3 regions of the Kitasatospora sp. NPDC050463 genome follow, and region 2 is predicted to be linked to each of the others. Evidence: riboswitches for the same ligand, from Rfam matches in the RefSeq annotation. Region 2 holds a riboswitch; each other region holds the start of a gene.
The links. A riboswitch is a leader RNA that binds a small molecule or an ion and turns the genes downstream of it on or off. The one in region 2 is predicted to bind thiamine pyrophosphate.
Positions count from the first base shown of each region.

Region 1: it holds a riboswitch for thiamine pyrophosphate, as region 2 does, so the genes downstream of both, AB0J08_RS20235 (cytosine permease) here and thiC (phosphomethylpyrimidine synthase ThiC) in region 2, are expected to answer to the same signal.
Region 3: it holds a riboswitch for thiamine pyrophosphate, as region 2 does, so the genes downstream of both, thiO (glycine oxidase ThiO) here and thiC (phosphomethylpyrimidine synthase ThiC) in region 2, are expected to answer to the same signal.

Region 1 is NZ_JBFAJO010000030.1:64,408-71,103, reverse strand. It holds gene AB0J08_RS20260 (MFS transporter) at 1-308, opposite strand, end outside; gene AB0J08_RS20255 (MerR family transcriptional regulator) at 377-1,222, opposite strand; gene AB0J08_RS20250 (peptidoglycan-binding protein) at 1,324-2,430, opposite strand; tRNA gene AB0J08_RS20245 (tRNA-Ser) at 2,614-2,701, opposite strand; gene AB0J08_RS20240 (trypsin-like peptidase domain-containing protein) at 2,763-4,457, opposite strand; TPP riboswitch at 4,768-4,915, shown strand; gene AB0J08_RS20235 (cytosine permease) at 4,908-6,380, shown strand; gene AB0J08_RS20230 (glycerophosphodiester phosphodiesterase family protein) at 6,517-6,696, shown strand, end outside.
Region 2 is NZ_JBFAJO010000019.1:102,222-108,917, forward strand. It holds gene AB0J08_RS14970 (glycosyltransferase family 2 protein) at 1-281, opposite strand, end outside; gene AB0J08_RS14975 (3-oxoacyl-[acyl-carrier-protein] synthase III C-terminal domain-containing protein) at 278-1,291, opposite strand; gene AB0J08_RS14980 (SPFH domain-containing protein) at 1,373-2,842, opposite strand; gene AB0J08_RS14985 (hypothetical protein) at 2,999-3,199, opposite strand; TPP riboswitch at 3,295-3,429, shown strand; gene thiC (phosphomethylpyrimidine synthase ThiC) at 3,425-5,236, shown strand; gene AB0J08_RS14995 (DUF5994 family protein) at 5,808-6,230, shown strand; gene AB0J08_RS15000 (VOC family protein) at 6,255-6,662, opposite strand.
Region 3 is NZ_JBFAJO010000007.1:125,851-132,546, forward strand. It holds gene AB0J08_RS07045 (FAD-binding oxidoreductase) at 1-938, opposite strand, end outside; gene pknB (Stk1 family PASTA domain-containing Ser/Thr kinase) at 1,080-2,846, opposite strand; gene AB0J08_RS07055 (thiazole synthase) at 2,948-3,745, opposite strand; gene thiS (sulfur carrier protein ThiS) at 3,748-3,957, opposite strand; gene thiO (glycine oxidase ThiO) at 3,954-5,114, opposite strand; TPP riboswitch at 5,118-5,230, opposite strand; gene AB0J08_RS07070 (FAD-dependent oxidoreductase) at 5,375-6,580, shown strand; gene AB0J08_RS07075 (Rv2175c family DNA-binding protein) at 6,633-6,696, shown strand, end outside.

The sequences.
Region 1 (6,696 bases), on a different contig from region 2:
CCGGCGAGCATCACCCGGCGGGCGCCGAACCGGTCCGCCACCGCACCGCCCAGCAGGACCAGGACGGTGCGGGGCAGCGTGATCGCGGTCAGGACCAGGCCGGCGGCGCCCCCGCCGTGGGCGGAGGCCGCCCACCCCAGGGCGAGGTAGAGCGCGGCATCCCCCAGCAGGCCGGCCTGGGTGCCGGCCAGCCAGCACAGGTACGGGCCCGGGAGTGCGGCCCGCGCCGGGCGGTCCGGCACGGCGGTCGCGGTCGTTCCGGCGGGCGTGGTCGGCCCGGCGGGCGTGGTCCTGCTGCTCGTTCCCATGCCCGCCGACCGTAGGACCCTCGACCAGGTCGAGGGCAAGGCCCTGCCCTGCCCTGCCCTCCGCCTGCCTAGGAACGGACCACCGGCTCCTGGAACTCCGTCACCCAGTCCGCCGGCGAGTCCGGGCACTCCAGGTACAGCTCCCGCGCGTACCCCGTGGAGCGGTAACCGTTCTCGTCGATGAACCGGGCCAGCATCTGGAAGGCACCCAGCGCGTCGTCCATCGACCCCCGGTGCACGATGGTCGCCGCCTCCGCGATCTCCGGCAGGTCGACCACGTCGAAGCCGCGCTCCCCCTCCCCGGAGACCGCCGACCCGGACACCGCCGCCCCGACCGGGACCGCCACCCGGATCAGCACCGCGCCGTCCCCCTCCGGCACGTCCTCGTACCGGGCCACGGACGGCCCGGTCTCCGCGACCCCGGCCTCCGCCAGCCGACGGCAGAGCTCCCCGAACAGTGGCCCGATCACCGGCCCGATGTCCTCCGGCTGGTAGCTGGCCGCGACGGCGGTCAGCTCCGCCACCCGGACGGACGGCACCCGCTTCACCACGACATCCTGCACAGGCATGGTTCCCTCGCTCTCGATCGTCCGGAGCCTCGCCTCGACCCGGGTCAGCCGCCGGGCGTCCGCCGCCATCGCCGCGGCCAGCTCGGCCTGCCGCAGCCGCAGCATCCCGCGCAGCTCGGCCACCTCCACCCGCTCGTCCAGGACGGCCCGCACCTGCTGCAGGGTGAAGCCGAGGTCCTTGAGGGCGATGACGCGGTTGAGCCGGGCGAGTTGGGCGGCCTCGTAGAGGCGGTAGCCGCTGACCGGGTCGACGCGCGCCGGGTGCAGCAGCCCGATCGCGTCGTAGTGGCGCAGCATCCGGACCGACACCCGGCCGTGCTTGGCGAAGTCTCCGATGTTGAACATGATGCCTCCAGTGCAGACCCTCACACCGTGTCATGGTCAAGCACCGGCACTCACGGCCGGGCCGGTGGCCCGCCTGGCCACCGGCCCGTCAGGCCAGCCTGTCAGTCCGTGACGTCGAACCCGCGCCGCTCCCCCAGCGCCCGCAGACTCCGTTGCCCGGGAATGCCGTTGGCGTCCGAGCCGGTGTAGCCGAGGCTGCGCTGGAAGGCCGCGTAGGCCTGCACCGACCTGCTGCCGAGCGAGCCGTCCACCCAGCGCTGCTCCAGGAACCCCTCGTCGGCCAGCGCCTGTTCGACGATCCGGACCTCACCGCCGTAGGTCACGTGGCCCTGCTCGGCACCCGGGTCCGTCCGGGCCGCCGCGACGATGTGGGCCAGTGAGACGCGGCGCGGCGAGGGCAGGTGGCCGAGCAGCCGGCGCAGCGACTCCTCGCCCGGGACACCGTCCGCATCGCCGCCCGAGTAGCCCAGACTGCACTGGTAGTCCTGGTAGTTGAGGGTGTCGGCGTCACGCCAGTCCTCGTCCGGACCGGCCGTGTAGTGCGAGCCGTGCCCGGCCGCCACCAGCGCCTCGCCCACCTCGCGGACCTGCGGCCCGTGCGCGCCGTATCCGTACTCCAGACCGTTGATCGTCACCCGGTTCCGGGCCGGCCCGGAGTCCGACCGAGGCGGGGGCAGCGGGCCGCCGCCCCCACCGGCGATACCGGGCAGGACGACGTCGTAGAACTGCCGCACCCGGGCGTTCCCGGGGCAGGACGTACCGCCGTCCGACCAGTCCGGGAAGAGCCGGTGGTAGCCGAAGCCCGCGTCGTCCGCGGTGCGGCAGACCCGCGCCGGGATCCCGTGCTGCCGGTGCAGCCAGACGCCCAGCGCGATCAGCGCCGCGACCTGCGCGTTCGTCCACGGGTCGGTGTTCTGGTCGTTGCTGGCCGACTCGACGCTCACCGCCCCCGTGCCGTCCGCCCTGCGGTTGGCCCGCATGTTGGCGTCCGCCCTGGTCTCGGTGCCGATGAACTGGCCCACGCTGCCGTCGTAGCCGACCCCGAAGTGCGACTCCAGATTGGTCGAGTCCCGCCAGTACTCGTAGATTCGGCGCGGCGCCCACGGCGCCGCGATGCTGTGGAAGATCACCTGCGTCGGCACGATCGCCGGCTGCTCGTCCGACTCGGGCTGAAGCTCCAGCCTCTCAGCGCCGGGGTACCAGGCCATCCGTCTCTCCTCGCCGGGCCCAGGGCAGTTCGCCCCTCACCTCCGACGAACGCGCCCCTCAGCCCCTCACGAGGACGCACCCACCCCAAACCCCCCGTTCAGGTGAACCCCGCCCCGGAAACGCCGAAGGCGGGTGCCGACTCGACGTCGACACCCGCCCTGAGCAGATGGTTCTCCTACCAGCGGAGAGCGTGGGATTCGAACCCACGGTACGGGGTCACCGCACGACAGTTTTCAAGACTGTTCCCTTAGGCCGCTCGGGCAGCTCTCCAGGCGGAGGTCAGCCTAACGGGTCCGGCGGGGTTCGGTGCACCTGGTTTCGGGAGTGCGGGTCAGTCGCCGACGCGCTCGGCGAGGGTGACCTTGGTGGTGAGGGTCTGGCCGTTGCGGGTGTACTCGATGTCGACGGACTCGCCGGGCTTGTGCGTCCAGATCTTGCTGACCAGGGCCGGGCCGTTCTCGATCGGGCTGCCGCCGAGCTTGGTGATGACGTCGCCGGGCTTGAGGCCGGCCTTGTCGGCGGCGCCGCCGGGGGTGACGGCCGGGGTGCCCTGGATGTCGCGGGTCTGGATCTGCGCGCCGTCGCCCTTGTAGTCGTCGTTGCGCAGGACGTCCAGCTTGGCGTAGACCGGCTTGCCGGTCTTGATCAGCGTCTCGGCGACCCACTTGGCCTGGTTGATCGGGATGGCGAAGCCGAGGCCGATGCTGCCGGCCCGGCCGCTGCTGGAAGTGTTGGACTGGATCGCCGAGTTGATGCCCATCACCGCGCCGCTGGCGTCCAGCAGCGGGCCGCCGGAGTTGCCGGGGTTGATGGAGGCGTCGGTCTGCAGGGCGTTCATGTACGAGGACTGCGCACCGGTCTCGTCGCCGGAGGCGACCGGGCGGTCCTTGGCGCTGATGATGCCGGTGGTGACGGTGGACTCCAGGCCGTACGGCGCGCCGATGGCGATCGTGGAGTCACCGACGTTGACCTTGTCGGAGTCGGCCAGCGGAAGCGGCGTCAGCTTGTCCTTGGGCGGGTTGTCGAGCTTCACCACGGCGACGTCGTAGCCCTCGGCGCGGCCGAGCACCGAGGCGCTGTAGGAGCTGCCGTCGGCGAACTTGACGGTCAGTTTGCCGCCGTTGGAGGCGGGGGCGACGACGTGGTTGTTGGTGAGGATGTGGCCCTCGGTGTCGAAGACGAAGCCGGTACCGGTGCCGGACTCGCCGTTGCCCTGCGCCTTGATGGTGACGACGCTGGGCAGCGCCTTCTGCGCGATGCCGGCGACGGAGCCGGGGGCGGGCTCGTTCTTCTGGGTGCTGTTGGCCTGGACGGTGGTGCTCTTGTGGTCGTCCGAGGCGATGATGCCGGCGCCGTTGCGGTCCGCGACGGTGACGCCCAGCGCACCACCGGCGACACCGGCGACCAGGGCGACGGCGGCGATCAGCGCGATCAGGCCGCCGCGCTTCTTGCGCGGGCCGCCGGGCTCGGGGGCGCCGGGGTACTCGGCCGGGTAGCCGAGCGGGCCACCGGGGTAGCCCGGGCCGCCGGGCGTGCCGGTGCCGCCGGGCGGGGCGTCGTGGGCGCCCCAGCCGCCGAGCGGCTGGCCGGCGCCGAACGGGTGGTGTGGCGCCGGCGCGGCCGGAGCGGCCGGAGCGCCGTACGGGTCGTGGGCCGCCGCCGCGACCGGGGTACCGGGGGTGGCGTACGGGTTGGTGACCGGCGCGGGAGCCGGGACTGCCGGAGCGGCCGGGGCCGCGGGCGCCGCCGGGGCGGGCGGCAGGATCGGCGGAGGTGCGTCGATGTACCCGGTCTCGGCCGCCGCCGGGGCGGGCGCCGGAGCCGAAACCGGCTCGGCCGGGGCTGCGGGCGCCGGCTCCGGGGCGCCGACCTTGCCGAACGCCAGCGTCGGCGTGAACCCGCCGGTGGGCGGCGCGGCCGGGGCGGCGGGCGCCGGACCGTCATGAGCGGGACCCACTACCCCCTGGCCGTCGGAGGGCTGCTCCCCCTGTGGCCCGGTGGGCCCAACCTCGCGCTCGCTGCTCACGGACGACCTCCATAGCTGACAGGACCAACAACCATAGTTTTTCGCACACTCGATTCGATTGTCGTAAGGACCCCTCTGAAGAACTCATAAGAATCCTTAGCCCGGCCCGACAACCGGCCCGCCGACCGGCCCGACGGCGGCCCCGTCCGGTGCCCCCGGACCGGCCCCCGATGCCCCGGTCGGCCCCGCGCCGGCTCCCTGCGGTCCCCCCGCAGAAGGCCTCACGAGGACGCCCCGCGGCGTCCCGCGATGCGGACCGCCGGACGCCTGGCCTTGGCGTTCACCCCCGCGCCGGTTAGCCTGTCGCTCCTAACTGACACGCGGGAGCTTGGACCCACCAGGCTGAGAGTGCGCCGGTCGACCGTACGCCACGGGATCGTGGACGGACCGTCGAGGGGGCGCAGACCGCCGGAACCTGTCCGGGTAATGCCGGCGTAGGGAGTATCGGCCATGCCGCCTGCTTCGCCATCCTCTTCGGGCGCGCCCGCGCCCAAGTCCTCGGGTTTCCCCGAGTCGTCCGCGACCGATCATTGCGACGCCGCCGACGGCGCACCCGGTTCCACGGCTGCCGCCACCGCCGTGCTGGACCGCCCGGAGCGGGCCGACCGGGTCGAGGCCCCGTTCGTCCTGGACACCGAGCCGCCGCGCACGCTCCGCTTCCGGGACCACTTCGCGCTCTGGATGAACCTCGGCGTCAGCCTGATCGGCTTCACCACCGCCGCCACCGTGCTCGGCGCGCCGGGCAGCGAGCTGTCGCTGGCCGCCGCGATCACCGCGATCGTGGCCGGCACCGTGGTCGGCACCGCGATGCTCGGCGTGGCCGCGCTGATCGGGGCCCGGACCGGGGCACCGGCGATGGCCAATCTGCGTGGCCTGTTCGGGACGAAGCTCTCCTACCTGCCGACGGTGCTGAACATCGTCCAGTGCATCGGCTGGGGCGTGTACGAGCTGCTGGTCATCGCGATGGGCGCGCAGACGGTGGCGCACACCGACGGCTACCGCTGGCTCTTCGTCGTGCTGGCGGGCGCGGTGACCACCGCACTGACCATCTGGCCGCTCGGCGCGATAGCGGTGCTGCGTCGCTTCGTCGCCGCGGCGGTCGCGGTGGCGATGGTGTACTTCACCGTCCAGCTGGGCCGGGACGGCGTGTCCGACCCGGGCGCGGGCAACTGGCACGGCTTCCTCAAGGCCACCGACGCGATGATCGCGGTGTCGATCTCCTTCGTCCCGCTGGCCGCCGACTACACCCGGCACTCGCGCACCGCCCGCTCCGCGTTCTGGGGCAGCTTCTCCGGCTACACCGTCGCCCAGGTCTGGTGCTACGTGCTCGGCCTGTTCGCGCTGCTGCAGGCCGACGGCGACGCCACCCGGATCTTCGACTCCTTCCTGGGCGTCTGGGCCGGCTGGCTCTTCCTGCTGGTGCTGGTGCTGCGCGAGACCGACCAGTCCTTCGCGAACGTGTACTCGACCGCCATGTCGGTCCACAACCTGCTGCCGAGGGTCGACCGCCGGGTCCTGACCGGCGGCACCGGCCTGCTGATCACCGTGCTGGCGCTGCAGATCACCGAGTTCACCGACTCCTACTACGCCTTCCTCGGCCTGATCGGCTCGGTGTTCGTGCCGATGTTCGCGGTACTGGCGGTCGACTACTTCCTCGGCGCCGGGCGGCGCGGCTGGAACCTCGCCGACGACGCGCCGTCCCGCTGGCTGATGCTGCTGCCCTGGGCGCTGGGCTTCGCCGTCTACCAGGTGATCGCGCCGACCGCGATCGCCGGCTGGTGGACGGACTTCTGGACGTCGGTGCAGGAGACGCTGCACTTCACGCCCCAGGAGTGGACCTCGGCGTCGCTGTTCGGCTTCCTGGTGCCCGCCCTGGCCACCTGGGCGCTCACCCCGCTGACCCGCCGCACCGCCGCGGCCTGACCGTCCGGGCGCCCGGCGCCGAGCAGCCGAGCAGCGGGAAGCCCGGCACTCGACGGCCGGCGCCGCAGCGAAGACGGCCCCGCGGGTTGGGGCCGTCTTCGCCTCTGTGTCACTTCCGCCGCCTATCGTGGACGGCGTGACCAGCCCCGACCTCTCCCCGGCGGCGGCGCGCACCGCGCCGCCCGTCCAGGTGATCGCCCACCGCGGTTCCTCGCACGCCCTGCCCGAGCACACGCTCGCGGCCTATCGCCGGGCGCTCGACGAGGGCGCGGACGCGGTCGAGTGCGACGTCCGGGTGACGGCGGACGGGCACCTG
Region 2 (6,696 bases):
CGGGCGAGCAGGGTGGCGCCCCGGGCGATGGCGTACCGGAAGCCGGTGTCGATCGCCGAGCCGACGCCTTTCTCCGGCTCGACCAGCACCTCGACCGGGAACGGCGCCCGGGTGGCGAAGGCCCGGACCTTCGCCACGGTGGCGTCGGTGGAGCCGTTGTCGGCGACCAGCAGGGTGAACGCGCGGTCCCGCTGGGCGGCCAGGGCGGTCAGGGTGTCCTCGATCCGGGCCTCCTCCTGGTAGGCCGGGACGACCACCCACAGGTCCGTACCGGGGTTCACGACGCCTCCCACACCATGGTCATCAGGCTCACGCCGCCGCCGAGGCCGATCAGCAGCACCTTGTCGCCCGGATTCAACTCGGGTGTTATTCGCTCCAGTTGGATGCCGAGTGTGGCACTGGCGATATTGCCGAGCTCCGGCACGGTGAGGACCAGCCGGTCCGCGGGGACACCGGTGAGCTCGACGAAGCGCTCCAGATAGGGGACGGTCACCTGGTGCACCAGCACCCGGGCGTAGTCGTCCCAGCCGAGGCCGGTGCGGGCCGCGACCCTGGTCAGGATGGAGCCGCCGATCTTCTCGAAGACGCCGCGCAACTCCTTGCCGCCGCCCCGGAAGTAGCTGTACTCGTCGCCGCGCGGGTGGCGCGAGCCGCCGCCGGGAATGCCGCCGGCCGCCCAGTGCTCGGAGGCGGTCTCGGTCTCGATGTCGAGGATGCCGCCGCGCTCGACCGGCTCGACGACCACGGCCGCGCCGGCGTCGCCGAAGGTGTACCCGGCGAAGCCGTCCCGGAAGTCGGCCGGGCCGGCCGGGTCGCGGCGCATCGCCCGGCTGGGCGTCTCGCCGGTGACCACCAGGGCGCGCCGGGCACGGCCGGCCAGGATCATCGCGCGGGCCAGGTCGATCCCGTTGAGGAAGCTGTTGCAGGCGTTGCTGACGTCCAGGGCATGGGCCCTGGAACCGAGTTCGGCCTGGACGAGGTGGGCGGTGGCGGGTTCGCAGACGTCCCGGGTGGCGGAGGCGTACAGCAGCAGGTCGACGTCGAGCGGGTCCAGGCCGCGGGCCGCCAGGGCGCGCCGGGCGGCGGCGACGGCCAGGGTGGAGGCGTACTCGCCCTCGGCGGCGAAGTGCCGGGTGACGATGCCGGTCGCCTTCTCGAACATCCGGTCCGGAAGCCGCAGCCGACCGCCGGCGGTCACCTCGTCCTGGAGCTGGCTGGAGGTCAGTCGGCGGGCGGGGAGGTGGGCTCCGACGGCGGTGATGCCGATCCGCGCGGTGGCTGCAGGGTGCATGCCCCCATGCTCCGGCGCCCGGGTCCGCGCCCACCTGAGTACGGGTACTCAGGTGGGCGCGGCACGGTACCCAACGTGTGGTCAGTCCTGGATCGGGATCGACTGGACGGGGACGGCGGCGCCGGGAGCGCCGGGGCCGCCCGGGGCCGCGGACGGCTCCGGGGTGTTCATGGTGCTGAGCAGCTGGCGGGCCAGGCCGAGGCCGGTGCCGCCCATGGCGAGCGCCTTGGCGAACACCTCGCCCATGCCTTCGGCGCCGTTCAGCAGCACCATGTGCTCGACGTTGCCGAAGGCCTCCGCGCCGGCCCGGACGATCTCGGGCCAGTTCTCGGCGAGTTGCTGCGCGACCACGGCCTCCTGGTTCTCGGCCAGGGCGGCGGCGCGGGCCTTGATCGCCTCCGCCTCGGCCAGACCGAGCGCCCGGGCCGCCTCGGCGGTCGCCAGACCCTTGGCCTCGGCGGCCGCGGCCTCGGCCTGGCCGGTCGCCTTGGTCGCCTCGGCGGCGGCCAGACCGCGCGCACGGGTGGCCTCGGCCTCGGCGACCGCGGCGATCTTGACCCGGTTGGCCTCGGCGGCCGCCTTGAGCTCGGTCTCCTGGGCCTGCGCCTGGGCGGCCGAGATGCGGGCGTCGCGGTCGGCCTCCGCCTTGGTCCGGGTCTCGTACGCCCGGGCGTCGGCGGGCTTGCGGACGTCGGCCTGCAGCTGCTGCTCCTTGCGGTGCGCCTCCAGCTCGGCGACCTTGGTCTCCTGGACCACGACCTCCTGCCGGGAGGCGGCCTGGGCGAGCGGTCCGGCCTGCATCGCCCGGGCGGTCGCCGTCTCCAGCTCGGCCTGGTAACCGGCCTGCTGGATACCGGAGTTGCGGGTCGCCTCGGCCTTGCGCGCGAAGGCCTCCTGCTCGGCCTCGGTGGCCTGGCGGTCGGCCTCGGCCTGGGCGATGCGGGCGTCGCGCATGACGGCGGCCGCGTGCGGAGCGGCGAGGTTCTGGATGTAGCCGGTCGGGTCGAGGATCTCCTGGATCTGCAGCGAGTCGATGATCAGACCCAGCTTCTCCATCTCGGAGCCCGAGGCGGCGCGGGTCTCCCCGGTCAGCCGCTCGCGGTCGCGGATCATGTCCTCGACCGTCAGGCTGCCGACGATGGAGCGCAGATGACCGGCGAAGACGTTGTGGACCCGGTGGCCCATCATCTGCTGCTGGTCGAGGAAGCGGCGCGCGGCGTTGGCGATCGACACCGTGTCGTCGCCCACCTTGAAGATCACAACGCCCTTGACGTGCACCGGAATCCCCTGCGACGTCACACAGTCCACGTCCAGGTCGGCCTCGTTGAGGTCGAGGGAGAGCTTGCGCACCACCTGGACGCCGGGGGTCACCAGCGTGCCCCGTCCGGTGACGATGCGGAATCCCATGCTCTCGCCCACGCCTTCGGAGCGGTGCTTGGAACCCGAGATGATCAGTGCCTCGTTCGGCTCGGCGACCCGCCACATGAGCTTGAAGAGCACGATCAGAATGATGATGGAAGCCACTGCGGCCCCCGCTACGCCGATCAGCATCGGCTGATTCCCCCTTCAGCGCACACCGGCGTTCCGTGGCTGCGCTCTGGTGGGCAGGAAGGCGCGGAACGCGGTGGCAGCAGGATTCTCCGCTCACCGTGATCCTTTGGAAAGGGGGATGCGTCCTGGTTCCGTCTCGGCCGCGTCAGGATTCCGTCAAAGGAGGGCCACGTAGACGGTGCGCGGCGGCTGGTACTCGACCACGACCACCTGGGTGCCGACCGCCATGCTCTCGCCCGGCACGGCCGGGTGGGCCAGGAAGGCCTCGGTGGTGTGGCGTTCGCGGACGTGCACGAGCACCTCGCCGACCAGTCCGGTGCCGATCCTGCCGGTGACGCGCCCTGTGCTTCCGACCATCGGCCCAGTCTGCCACCGTCGTCTCCGCATGGACCCCCTCTGGACCAGCGGCGATCCGCTCGCTACGGTGTTGGACGTCATGCGCAGGCAATACCGCCTGCGGACACGGGAGCTCGGAGCACCGGGCTGAGAGGGCGCTGACCGGAACGTCGCAGGACGTGCCGACCGCTGCGTCGACCGCAGGAACCTGACCGGGTAATGCCGGCGTAGGGAGTAGAAGGTCTGATGACCACGTTCGACGCACAGCCGCAGTCTGCCCGGAACCATGACACCGGAAGCACGGGCACCGGCTACCCGACCCCGGCCTGGCGCAAGGCCTACCACGAGGGATCCCGCCCCGACCTGCTGGTCCCGTACCGAGAGGTCGTCCTCACCAACGGCCGGACCGTCCCGCTCTACGACACCTCCGGCCCGTACACCGACCCCGCGTACGAGGCCGACGTGCGGCGCGGCCTGCCGCCGCTGCGCGACGCGTGGATCCGCCAGCGCGGCGACGTCGAGGAGTACGACGGCCGCGAGGCCCGCCCGGAGGACGACGGGATCAAGCACACCTCGCCGCGCGGCGGGAACCTGCGCAACCTCGACGCCGTCTTCCCCGGCCGCCCGCGCCGCCCGCTGCGGGGCCGGTCCGGCGCCTCCGTCACCCAACTCGCCTACGCCAGGCGCGGCGTGGTGACTCCGGAGATGGAGTTCGTGGCCCTGCGCGAGGGCCTGGACCCGGAGTACGTGCGGGCCGAGGTGGCGCGCGGCCGCGCCGTCATCCCGGTCAACGTGAACCACCCCGAGGTGGAGCCGTCGATCATCGGCACCAACTTCCTGGTGAAGATCAACGCCAACATCGGCAACTCCGCCGTCACCTCCTCGATCGAGGAGGAGGTGGAGAAGATGACCTGGGCCACCCGCTGGGGCGCCGACACCGTCATGGACCTCTCCACCGGCCGCAACATCCACACCACCCGTGAGTGGATCCTGCGCAACTCCCCGGTGCCGATCGGGACGGTGCCGCTCTACCAGGCACTTGAGAAGGTCGACGGCCGGGCCGAGGAACTCAGCTGGGACGTCTACCGCGACACCATCATCGAGCAGTGCGAGCAGGGCGTCGACTACATGACAGTGCACGCCGGCGTGCTGCTGCGGTACGTGCCGCTGACGGCCCGCCGCAAGACCGGCATCGTCTCGCGCGGCGGCTCGATCATGGCCGCCTGGTGCCTGGCGCACCACCAGGAGAACTTCCTCTACACCAACTTCGAGGAGCTCTGCGAGATCCTCGCGAGCTACGACGTCACCTTCTCGCTCGGCGACGGCCTGCGCCCCGGCTCGATCGCCGACGCCAACGACGAGGCGCAGTTCGCCGAGCTGCAGACGCTGGGCGAGCTCGGCCGGACCGCGCGCGAGCGTGACGTCCAGGTGATGATCGAGGGCCCGGGCCACGTCCCGATGAACAAGATCCGGGAGAACATGGATCTCCAGAAGGAGATCTGCGACGAGGCGCCGTTCTACACCCTCGGCCCGCTCACCACGGACGTCGCCCCCGGGTACGACCACATCACCTCGGGCATCGGCGCCGCGATGATCGCCTGGTGGGGGACGGCGATGCTCTGCTACGTCACCCCCAAGGAGCACCTGGGCCTGCCGAACCGGGACGACGTGAAGACCGGCGTCATCACCTACAAGATCGCCGCCCATGCCGCCGACCTCGCCAAGGGCCACCCCGGTGCCCAGGCCTGGGACGACGCGCTCTCCGACGCCCGCTTCGAGTTCCGCTGGGAGGACCAGTTCAACCTGGCCCTCGACCCGGAGACGGCCCGCGCGTTCCACGACGAGACGCTCCCCGCCGAGCCCGCCAAGACGGCCCACTTCTGCTCGATGTGCGGCCCGAAGTTCTGCTCGATGAAGATCAGTCGATCCATCACGGAGAAGTACGGCAACGGCGCGGCCGAGCCCGAGTACGACGCCGAGGCCCTGGAGGGCATGAAGGCCAAGTCCGAGGAGTTCGCGGAGCAGGGCAACCGGGTGTACCTCCCGCTCGCCGAGTAGGTCGGCTCCAGATCCACGGGGCGGCCCCGCGACCTGTGGGGGGAGCCGCGGGTCCGCCCCGTGCCGCGATGACTCGCACGCGGTAGTGGTGCGCGTCATCCGGGATGGCGGCGAAACGGGATCGGCGCCGCGCCGAGGGGGAGCCGCGGAAGATCTCGTTGGCCCGGTCCACGGTGATGTCGTCGGCGATCTGGCACTCGTAGGGCTCCATCGCGTCCGCCACCGTGAGGCCGTGGCTCGCCGGCTGTGTGTAGTGGGTGGTCATGACGTCGACCCGACCCGCCTCCGGGCCGGCCGGCGGCCGTCCGGTGCTGTGCTGCACCCAGAACGAAGCCGGAACGGTGACCGGGATGCGGAATGCCCTGGATGTGGCCAGGCTACTCCGGTCGGCCCCGGACCGGCGCGGCCGCGAGTAGCCTGGGAGACAGCCGAGGACACGTCGTACACCGGTAGTGGCACCGGTGTCGCCCGAGGTCATGAGCGGTCCTCCCCGAGGGCCGGACGGGCGGCTCCGATGATGCCGATCCCCATTCCCATCTCCTCCTCCCCCGGGCCGTGGTCGGTTCCGGGCGTGCCCCTGCTCCCCCGCCTGGTGCTGGAGCCGACGTTGGCCCGCAACGGCGTGTTCGACGGCGCGTGGTGGCCGCGGACCAATGACATCCGGGCCGAGCTGCCGGACCTGCTCACCGCGCTCGGCGCCCACCTGGGCCGGATCGTCCGGGTGGGCCTCGACCGAGGTGGCTGGGGCGACATCCCCGACTCGGTCACCGCGGACGGCCTGGTGGTGCGGATCGGCTGGTTCACCGCCAGCGGCGAGACGATCAGCCTCACCCGGGGCTTCCAGGACCACTTCCTCCTGCTCGTGGTGCCGCCCGGCACGGACCCGCGCACGGCGGCCGCCGCGATGCGCGGCGCGGCTGCGGTGGGGAACCACACGCCGGCGGGCGAACTGCTCACGGCGGCGGCCGGGCCCGGCGCGGTGGCGCGCGGTTGAGGCGCGGGATCGCGCCCGTGGGCGTCACCCGGCGCGCTGCGCCTCGGCGTCCTCGGGGTACCAGCGCAGCTCGACGGTGTTGCCGTCCGGGTCCTGGACGTAGACGGAGGTCGCGTTGCCGCGCGCGCCGTAGCGGGGCACCGGGCCTTCGAGGACGGTGAACACGCCGGAGTCGATGACCTCCTGCCAGTCCAGCGGGTCGACGGTCAGGCAGATGTGGTCGACGTTGGACTCGGCGCGGTCGCGGCGGGTCAGGTCGATGATGGTCTCCGCGGTGACCCGGACCGAGGGGAAGGAGACCTTCCCGGCGCGCCATTCGTCGACCCGGACGGGGGCCAGGCCGAGCAGGCCGACGTAGAAGTCCAGCGAGCGCTCGACGTCCCGGACGTTGAGGACGAGGTGGTCGAAGGCCTTGACGCGGACGGCGCTCATGGGGACTCCCGGAGGTGGGCGGTGGTCGGGGTGA
Region 3 (6,696 bases), on a different contig from region 2:
GGCGGCAGCAGCGGGTCGAAGGCCGAGGCGAAGGCCGGGTACGGCACCGGGCCGACCCCCTCGGCGAACACGGGTGCGGCGTCCCGCAGCGGGGCCAGGACCTCCTCGGCCCGCTCCGGCGGCCCCGACCAGCACGGGATCAGCAGGATGAAGGGGTCGCCGACCCGGTCCTCCGGGATGAACGGCAGCGGCGGCGCCCGGTGGAAGCCGGGGAAGAGGCCCAGCTGTTCGGGGGCCTCCCGGATGTACTCGCGGTAGAACCGCAGCACATCGGCCGCGTGCTCCAGCTCGTAGACGAACGGCCCGGCGACCACGTCCTTGACCGGGCTCAGCCGGTACTCGAAGGACGTCACCGCGCCGAAGTTGCCGCCGCCGCCGCGCAGGGCCCAGAAGAGGTCCGGCTCCTCCTCCTCGCTCACCGTCCGGAACCGCCCGTCGGCGGTGACCACGTCGGCCGAGATCAGGTTGTCGCTGCTCAGCCCCAGCCCCCGGGCGAGGTGGCCGAAGCCGCCGTTGAGGGTCAGCCCGGCGATGCCGGTGGTGGAGATGATCCCGCCGGTCACCCCCAGTCCGAAGGCGTACCCGGCGTCGTTGAGATCGCCCCAGGTGACGCCGCCCTCGCAGCGGGCCGTCCGGCGCACCGGGTCGATCCGGACGCCGCGCAGGCCGGAGAAGTCGATCACCAGGCCGTCGTCGCAGGTGCCGAAGCCGGGCGCGCTGTGGGCTCCGCCGCGTACCGCCAGCTCCAGCGCGTTCGTCCGGGCGAAGTCGACGGCGGCCATCACGTCCCCGGCGTGGGCCACCCGGACGACCGCCGCCGGCCGGCGGTCCACCATGCCGTTGTAGACCCGGCGGGCCTGTTCGTAGCCCTCGTCCGCGGGGGTGATCACCGCACCCCGTACGCGCTCCCTCAAGCCGTCGACGGACCGTCCGCCCATGGCGACCACATCCTCGGGTACCGGCCGCCGCGCAGCCCCGTCCGGAGATCCCGGCGCCGCAACCCTCCTGGCCGTGGCAGGCGGGGCCGGGCAGGCCTGGTCCCACGCTACGCCGGCTGGCCTCAAGGCCAGGCAAAATCCTTAGAGGAAAGGGAAGTTGACCGTCACCACGGAGCGCTGCGGGCGGCGCTCGCCCGGGGCGGGAGACTGGCTGGAGACCTTGCCGGTGCCGAACAGGTTGACGCCGCTGCTCTGCATGGCGAACCCGGCGGCCTGCAGCGCCTTCGCGGCGTCGTCCTTGGACATCCCGGTGACGTCCGGGACGGGCACCATGCCCTTGCTGACCACCAGCGACACCGGGGTGTTCTCCGGCACCTGCTGCCCGGCCACCGGCGAGCTGCTGATCACCGAGCCCTCCGGCACGGTGTCGTGGTACGTCTCGGTGACACCACCGCGCGCCAGCTGCGCCCCGGTCAGGGCGGCGGCGGCCTGCTCGGCGGGCCGGCCGGCCAGCTCGGGGACGGCGATCCGCTTCGGGCCCCGGGAGACGGTGACACCCACCGCGTCACTCTTGCGGGCCCGCGCCCCGACCCCGGGGTCGGTGGAGATCACCTGCCCGGCCGGGACGCTCTCGCTGTACACCTCGCTGAACCGACCGTGCATCCCCGCGCCGTCCAGGATCCGCTGCGCCTCGGCGCGGTCCTTGCCGATCACACCGGGCACCGTCGTGTACAGCGCGCCGGAGAGCGCGTAGGTGGTGCCGCCGACCAGCAGCACCAGGGCCGCCAGGACGGAGGCCCAGATCAGCGGCTTGCGCGGGAGGCGGCGCCACGGGCCGCGGCGCCGGGTGCGCGCCGGCGGCGGTTCGTCGTACGGGCGCGGCTCGGTGAGCAGCTGGTCCATCACCTCCGGCGGGACGTCCAGCACGCTGGTGCGCTCGACCGGCGGCGCCACGACCGCCGGCCGTATCACCGAGGTCGGCTCATTGGTCGGGTACTGCGGGCTGGGCCGGGTGGAGGCGGGCGGCTCGGCGTCCAGCTGGGCGGGGGTGAGCGCGCGGCGGGCCCGCTGAAGGGAGGCCAGCAGCTCGACCGCGTCGTACGGGCGGGCCCGCGGGTCGCGCGCGCAGGCCCCGGCCACTATCGCGTCCAGCTCGGGGACGACGCTCGGCACGGTCAGCGACGGCGCCGGAACGTCCTCGTGCAGGTGGCGGTACATGACCTGGACGGGGTTCTCGCCGGTGTGCGGGCGGTGGCCGGTGAGCATCTCGTACAGCAGGATGCCGGCCGCGTAGACGTCCACCCGCTGGTCGGTCCCGGCGCCGGGGCGGATCTGCTCGGGGGCCAGGTAGGAGACGGTGCCGAGGACGGTGCCGGTGGTCGCGGTGCCGGAGCTCGCCGCGCCGTCGCCGGCGTTCAGCACCCGGACCAGGCCGAAGTCGGCGACCTTGACCAGGCCGCCGTCGGTGATCAGCACGTTCTCCGGTTTGACGTCGCGGTGGACCAGACCGGCCCGGTGGGCGGCGCCGAGCGCGGCGAGCACCGGCTCCAGGACGTCCAGGGCGGCCCGGATGGACAGTGCGCCCCGGTCCCGCAGCAGGTCGCGCAAGGTCCGGCCGGGTACGTACTCCATCGCGAGGAACACGTGGCCGCCGTCCGCGCCCTGGTCGAAGACGTTGACCACGTTGGGGTGCGCGAGCCGGGCCACCGCCTTGGCCTCGCGGATGAACCGGCCGGTGAAGTCCTCGTCGCCGGCGAGCGAGGGGTGCATCACCTTGACCGCCACGACCCGGTCCAGCCGGGTGTCGGTGCCCCGGTAGACGGTGGACATCCCGCCGGCCGCGATGCGCTGCTCGACCCGGTACCGACGGTCGAGCAGGGTACCGATCAGGGGGTCGTGCAAGGCCATGTCCACCCGGCGATTCTAGTGCGCGGGCCGGCCCCGGCCCCGGGAGGCACCGCTCCCGGGGCGGTCTGTGCCCGGCTTGTGACACCCCGGACGCTCCGGGCTCAGAACGCCGGGTGCTCGCGGGTGTCCAGGTCGGCCCGGCCGGCCATCGCCGAAGAGGCCTCGGCGTGGAAGCGGCGCGGGATCCGGCCGGCCCGGTGGGCGAGCCGGCCGGCCTCGACGGCGTGCCGCATCGCGTCGGCCATCAGCACCGGCTTCTGGGCACGGGTCACCGCCGAGGCGAGCATCACTGCGGCGCAGCCGAGCTCCATCGCCAGGGCGACGTCCGAGGCGGTGCCGGCGCCCGCGTCCAGGATCACCGGGACGCCCGCGCTCTCCACGATCAGCTGGAAGTTGTGCGGGTTGCGGATGCCCAGGCCGGAGCCGATCGGCGAGCCCAGCGGCATGATCGCCGCACAGCCGACGTCCTCCAGCTTCCGGGCCAGTACCGGGTCGTCATTGGTGTAGGGCAGGACGGTGAAGCCGTCGTCGACCAGTGTCTCGGCCGCGTCCAGCAGTTCGATCGGGTCGGGCAGCAGGGTCCGCTCGTCGGCGATGACCTCCAGCTTCACCCAGTCGGTGCCGAGCGCCTCGCGGGCCAGCCGGGCCGTCAACACGGCCTCGCCGGCGGTGAAGCAGCCCGCCGTGTTGGGCAGGACGCGGATGCCGTTGCGGGTCAGTACGTCCAGGACGGAGCCCTGGGTGGTGGTGTCGACCCGGCGCATCGCCACGGTGGTCAGCTCGGTGCCGGAGACCCGCAGGGCCTGCTCCAGGACCTCCAGGCTGGGGGCGCCGCCGGTGCCCATGATCAGGCGCGAGCCGAAGGTCGTCCCGGCGATGGAGAACACGTCGTCGGCCATGGTCAGCCTCCCTGGACGGCGGTGAGGATCTCGACCCGGTCGCCGGCGGCCAGCCGGGTCAGCGGCCACGAACCGCGCGGCACCACGGCCTCGTTGAGCGCCGCGGCGACGCCGGAGTTGGCCTGGCTGAGGGTGGTCACCACCTCGGCCAGGGTGGTGTCGGCGGGCACCCGGCGGGGCTCGCCGTTGACGGTGAGTTCGATCTCGCTCATGCGGGGGCCTTCGTGGTGAAGCGGGTGGGGGAGAACGGCGCGGCGAGCTCGGGCGTCGCGCCGGTGACCAGGTGTTCGGCGACCAGGTCGGCCGTCACCGGGGTGAGCAGCACGCCGTTGCGGTAGTGGCCGGTGGCGGCGACCAGGCCGGGCAGGGCGGTCGGCCCGAGCAGCGGGGCGTTGTCCGGCGAGCCCGGGCGCAGCCCGGCGGAGGTCTCCACCAGGGGCAGCTCGGTGATGCCGGGGACCAGCTCGTGGGCGTCGCGCAGCAGCTCGTACACCCCGCCGGCGGTGACGGTGGTGTCGTAGCCCTGCTCCTCGCTGGTCGCGCCGATCACCAGCTCGCCGTTCTCGCGTGGCACCAGGTAGAGGTGCTGACCGCGCACCACCGCGCGGACGTTGCGGGAGAGGAACGGCCGGTAGGCGGGCGGGATCCGCAGCCGCAGGATCTGGCCCTTCACCGGGCGGATCGCCGGCAGCACGCCCTCGGGCAGGCCGGGCAGCAGATGACTGCGGGAGCCGGCGGCCAGCACGATCCGGTCGGCGGTCAGGGTTTCCCGCGTGCCCAGCTGGGCGCCGACGGCCCGGCCTCCCTCGACCAGCAGCTCGGTGGCCTCGGCGCGGTGCAGTCGTACGTTCGCCCGCTCGCAGGCGAGGACCAGGGCCCTGGCCAGCCGGCGGCCGTCCACCTGGTGGTCGTCGGTGACGTGCAGGCCGCCGCGGACGCCCGGGGCGAGCATCGGCTCCAGCTTGCGGGCCTCCCGGCCGGTCAGCCACTGCGAGTCGAGGCCGAGCCGCCGGTGGAAGGCGTGCAGTTCGCGCAGTTCCTCGCGGTCGTCGGAGTCGAGGGCGACGGCGACGGTGCCGCACTGGCGGTAGCCGGTGTCCTGACCGCCGGAGGCCTCGGCGAGTTCGGCGGCGAAGGCCGCGTACCGCTCGTTGGAGGCCATCCCGAGGCGTAGCAACGGCTCCTCGCCGTACTGGAGTTCGGTGACGGGGGCGAGCATGCCGGCCGCGACCCGGGCGGCGCCGCCGCCGGGGTCCGGGTCGACCACGGCGATGTTCCTCACCCCGAGCCGGGCCGCCCGCCAGGCGACGGCGAGGCCGATGATGCCGCCGCCGATGACCAGCACGTCGGCATGGGTACCTGCTGCCAAGCGTGTCAAAGTCGCTGTTCTCCCTTCGCCGGTATGACCCGGATCAGGTTCGGACGGTCGCAGGCCGTGTCAGCCCGCCTCTCAGCCCGGTCCGCCGGGCTCCCGTGATGGTGCCCCCACCATAACTCCGGGGGTTGTCGCCACCGAAGGCGCGTACGAGGGCTGGACGGCGGGCTGGACGGCGGAGTGGTCGGCGGGTCGGCCCCGGGCCGGGTGCGGGGCTCGACGGCCCTCTGGTGCCCCGGACGGGCGCCAGTACAGTGACGGGCGTGGCAGAGCTGAGCGGGACGGATCAGGTGGTCGTGGTCGGGGCCGGGCTGGCCGGGGCGCACTGCGCCGCGGGCCTGCGGCGGGGTGGCTGGCGGGGGCGGATCCTCCTGGTCGGCGAGGAGCCGCACCAGCCGTACGACCGGCCGCCGCTCTCCAAGGAGGTGCTGCTCGGCAAGGCCGAAGCCACCCCGCTCGACCTCGACCTCGCGCAGCTGGGCGTCGAACTGCTCACCGGCCGCCGGGCCACCGGCCTCACCCCCGGTGTGCTGCACACCGACGCCGGCGACCTGCCGTACGACGCCCTGGTGCTCGCCACCGGCGCCACCCCGCGCGCGCTGCCCGGCGCCGAGCGCGCCCACCTGCTGCACACCCTGGACGACGCGCTGGCCCTGCGCGCCCTGCTCCGCCCGGGGCTGCGCCTGGTCCTGGTCGGCGCGGGCTGGATCGGCGCCGAGGTGGCCACCGCCGCCCGGGCGGCCGGCTGCGAGGTCACCGTCGTCGAGGCGGGCCCGGCGCCCGTCCCCGGCGCACTGCCGCTCGGGATCGGCCGGGCGATGGCGGCCTGGTACGCGGAGGCCGGCGTGGAGCTGCGCTGCGGCGTCGGGGTCGCCGCGGTCGAGCCCGGCGCGGTGCTGCTGGCGGACGGCTCGCACCTGCCCGCCGACGAGGTCGTGGTCGGCATCGGCGCCCGCCCGGCCACCGACTGGCTGGCCGGCTCCGGCGTCGGGCTGGACGCCGCCGGCGCCGTCCTGGTGGACGAGCGGCTGCGCACCACCCTGCCCGGCGTCTACGCGGCCGGCGACTGCGTGAGCTACCCGTCGGCCCGCGCCGGCGCCCGGCTGACCGTCCAGCACTGGGACCACGCGCTGCAGTCCGGCGGGGCCGCGGCCGCCGCCGTGCTCGGCGCGGACCTGCCGTACGACCCGGTGCCGTACTTCTGGTCGGAGCAGTTCGGCCGGATGGTGCAGTACGCCGGGCGGCACGGCGACGGCGACGAACTGCTCTGGCGCGGCTCACCGCAGGACCGCTCCTGGGCGGTGCTCTGGCTGCGCGACGGCACGCTGCGCGCCCTGCTGACGGTGGACCGCCCGCGCGATCTCACCCAGGGGCGCCGCCTGGTCGAGCGCTCGGCGGTGCTCGATCCGGTGCGGGCGGCGGACCCGGCGGTGGCACTGAAGTCGGCCGTCGCGGGGTAGCCCCGGCGGCGGATTGGTGCGCGGCGGGCCGTGGAGGTGGCAGTCTGGTGACGTGAGTGAGATCGAAAGCAAGATTGAAGCCCTGGTCACCGAGTGGATGTACCTGCCCGACATCT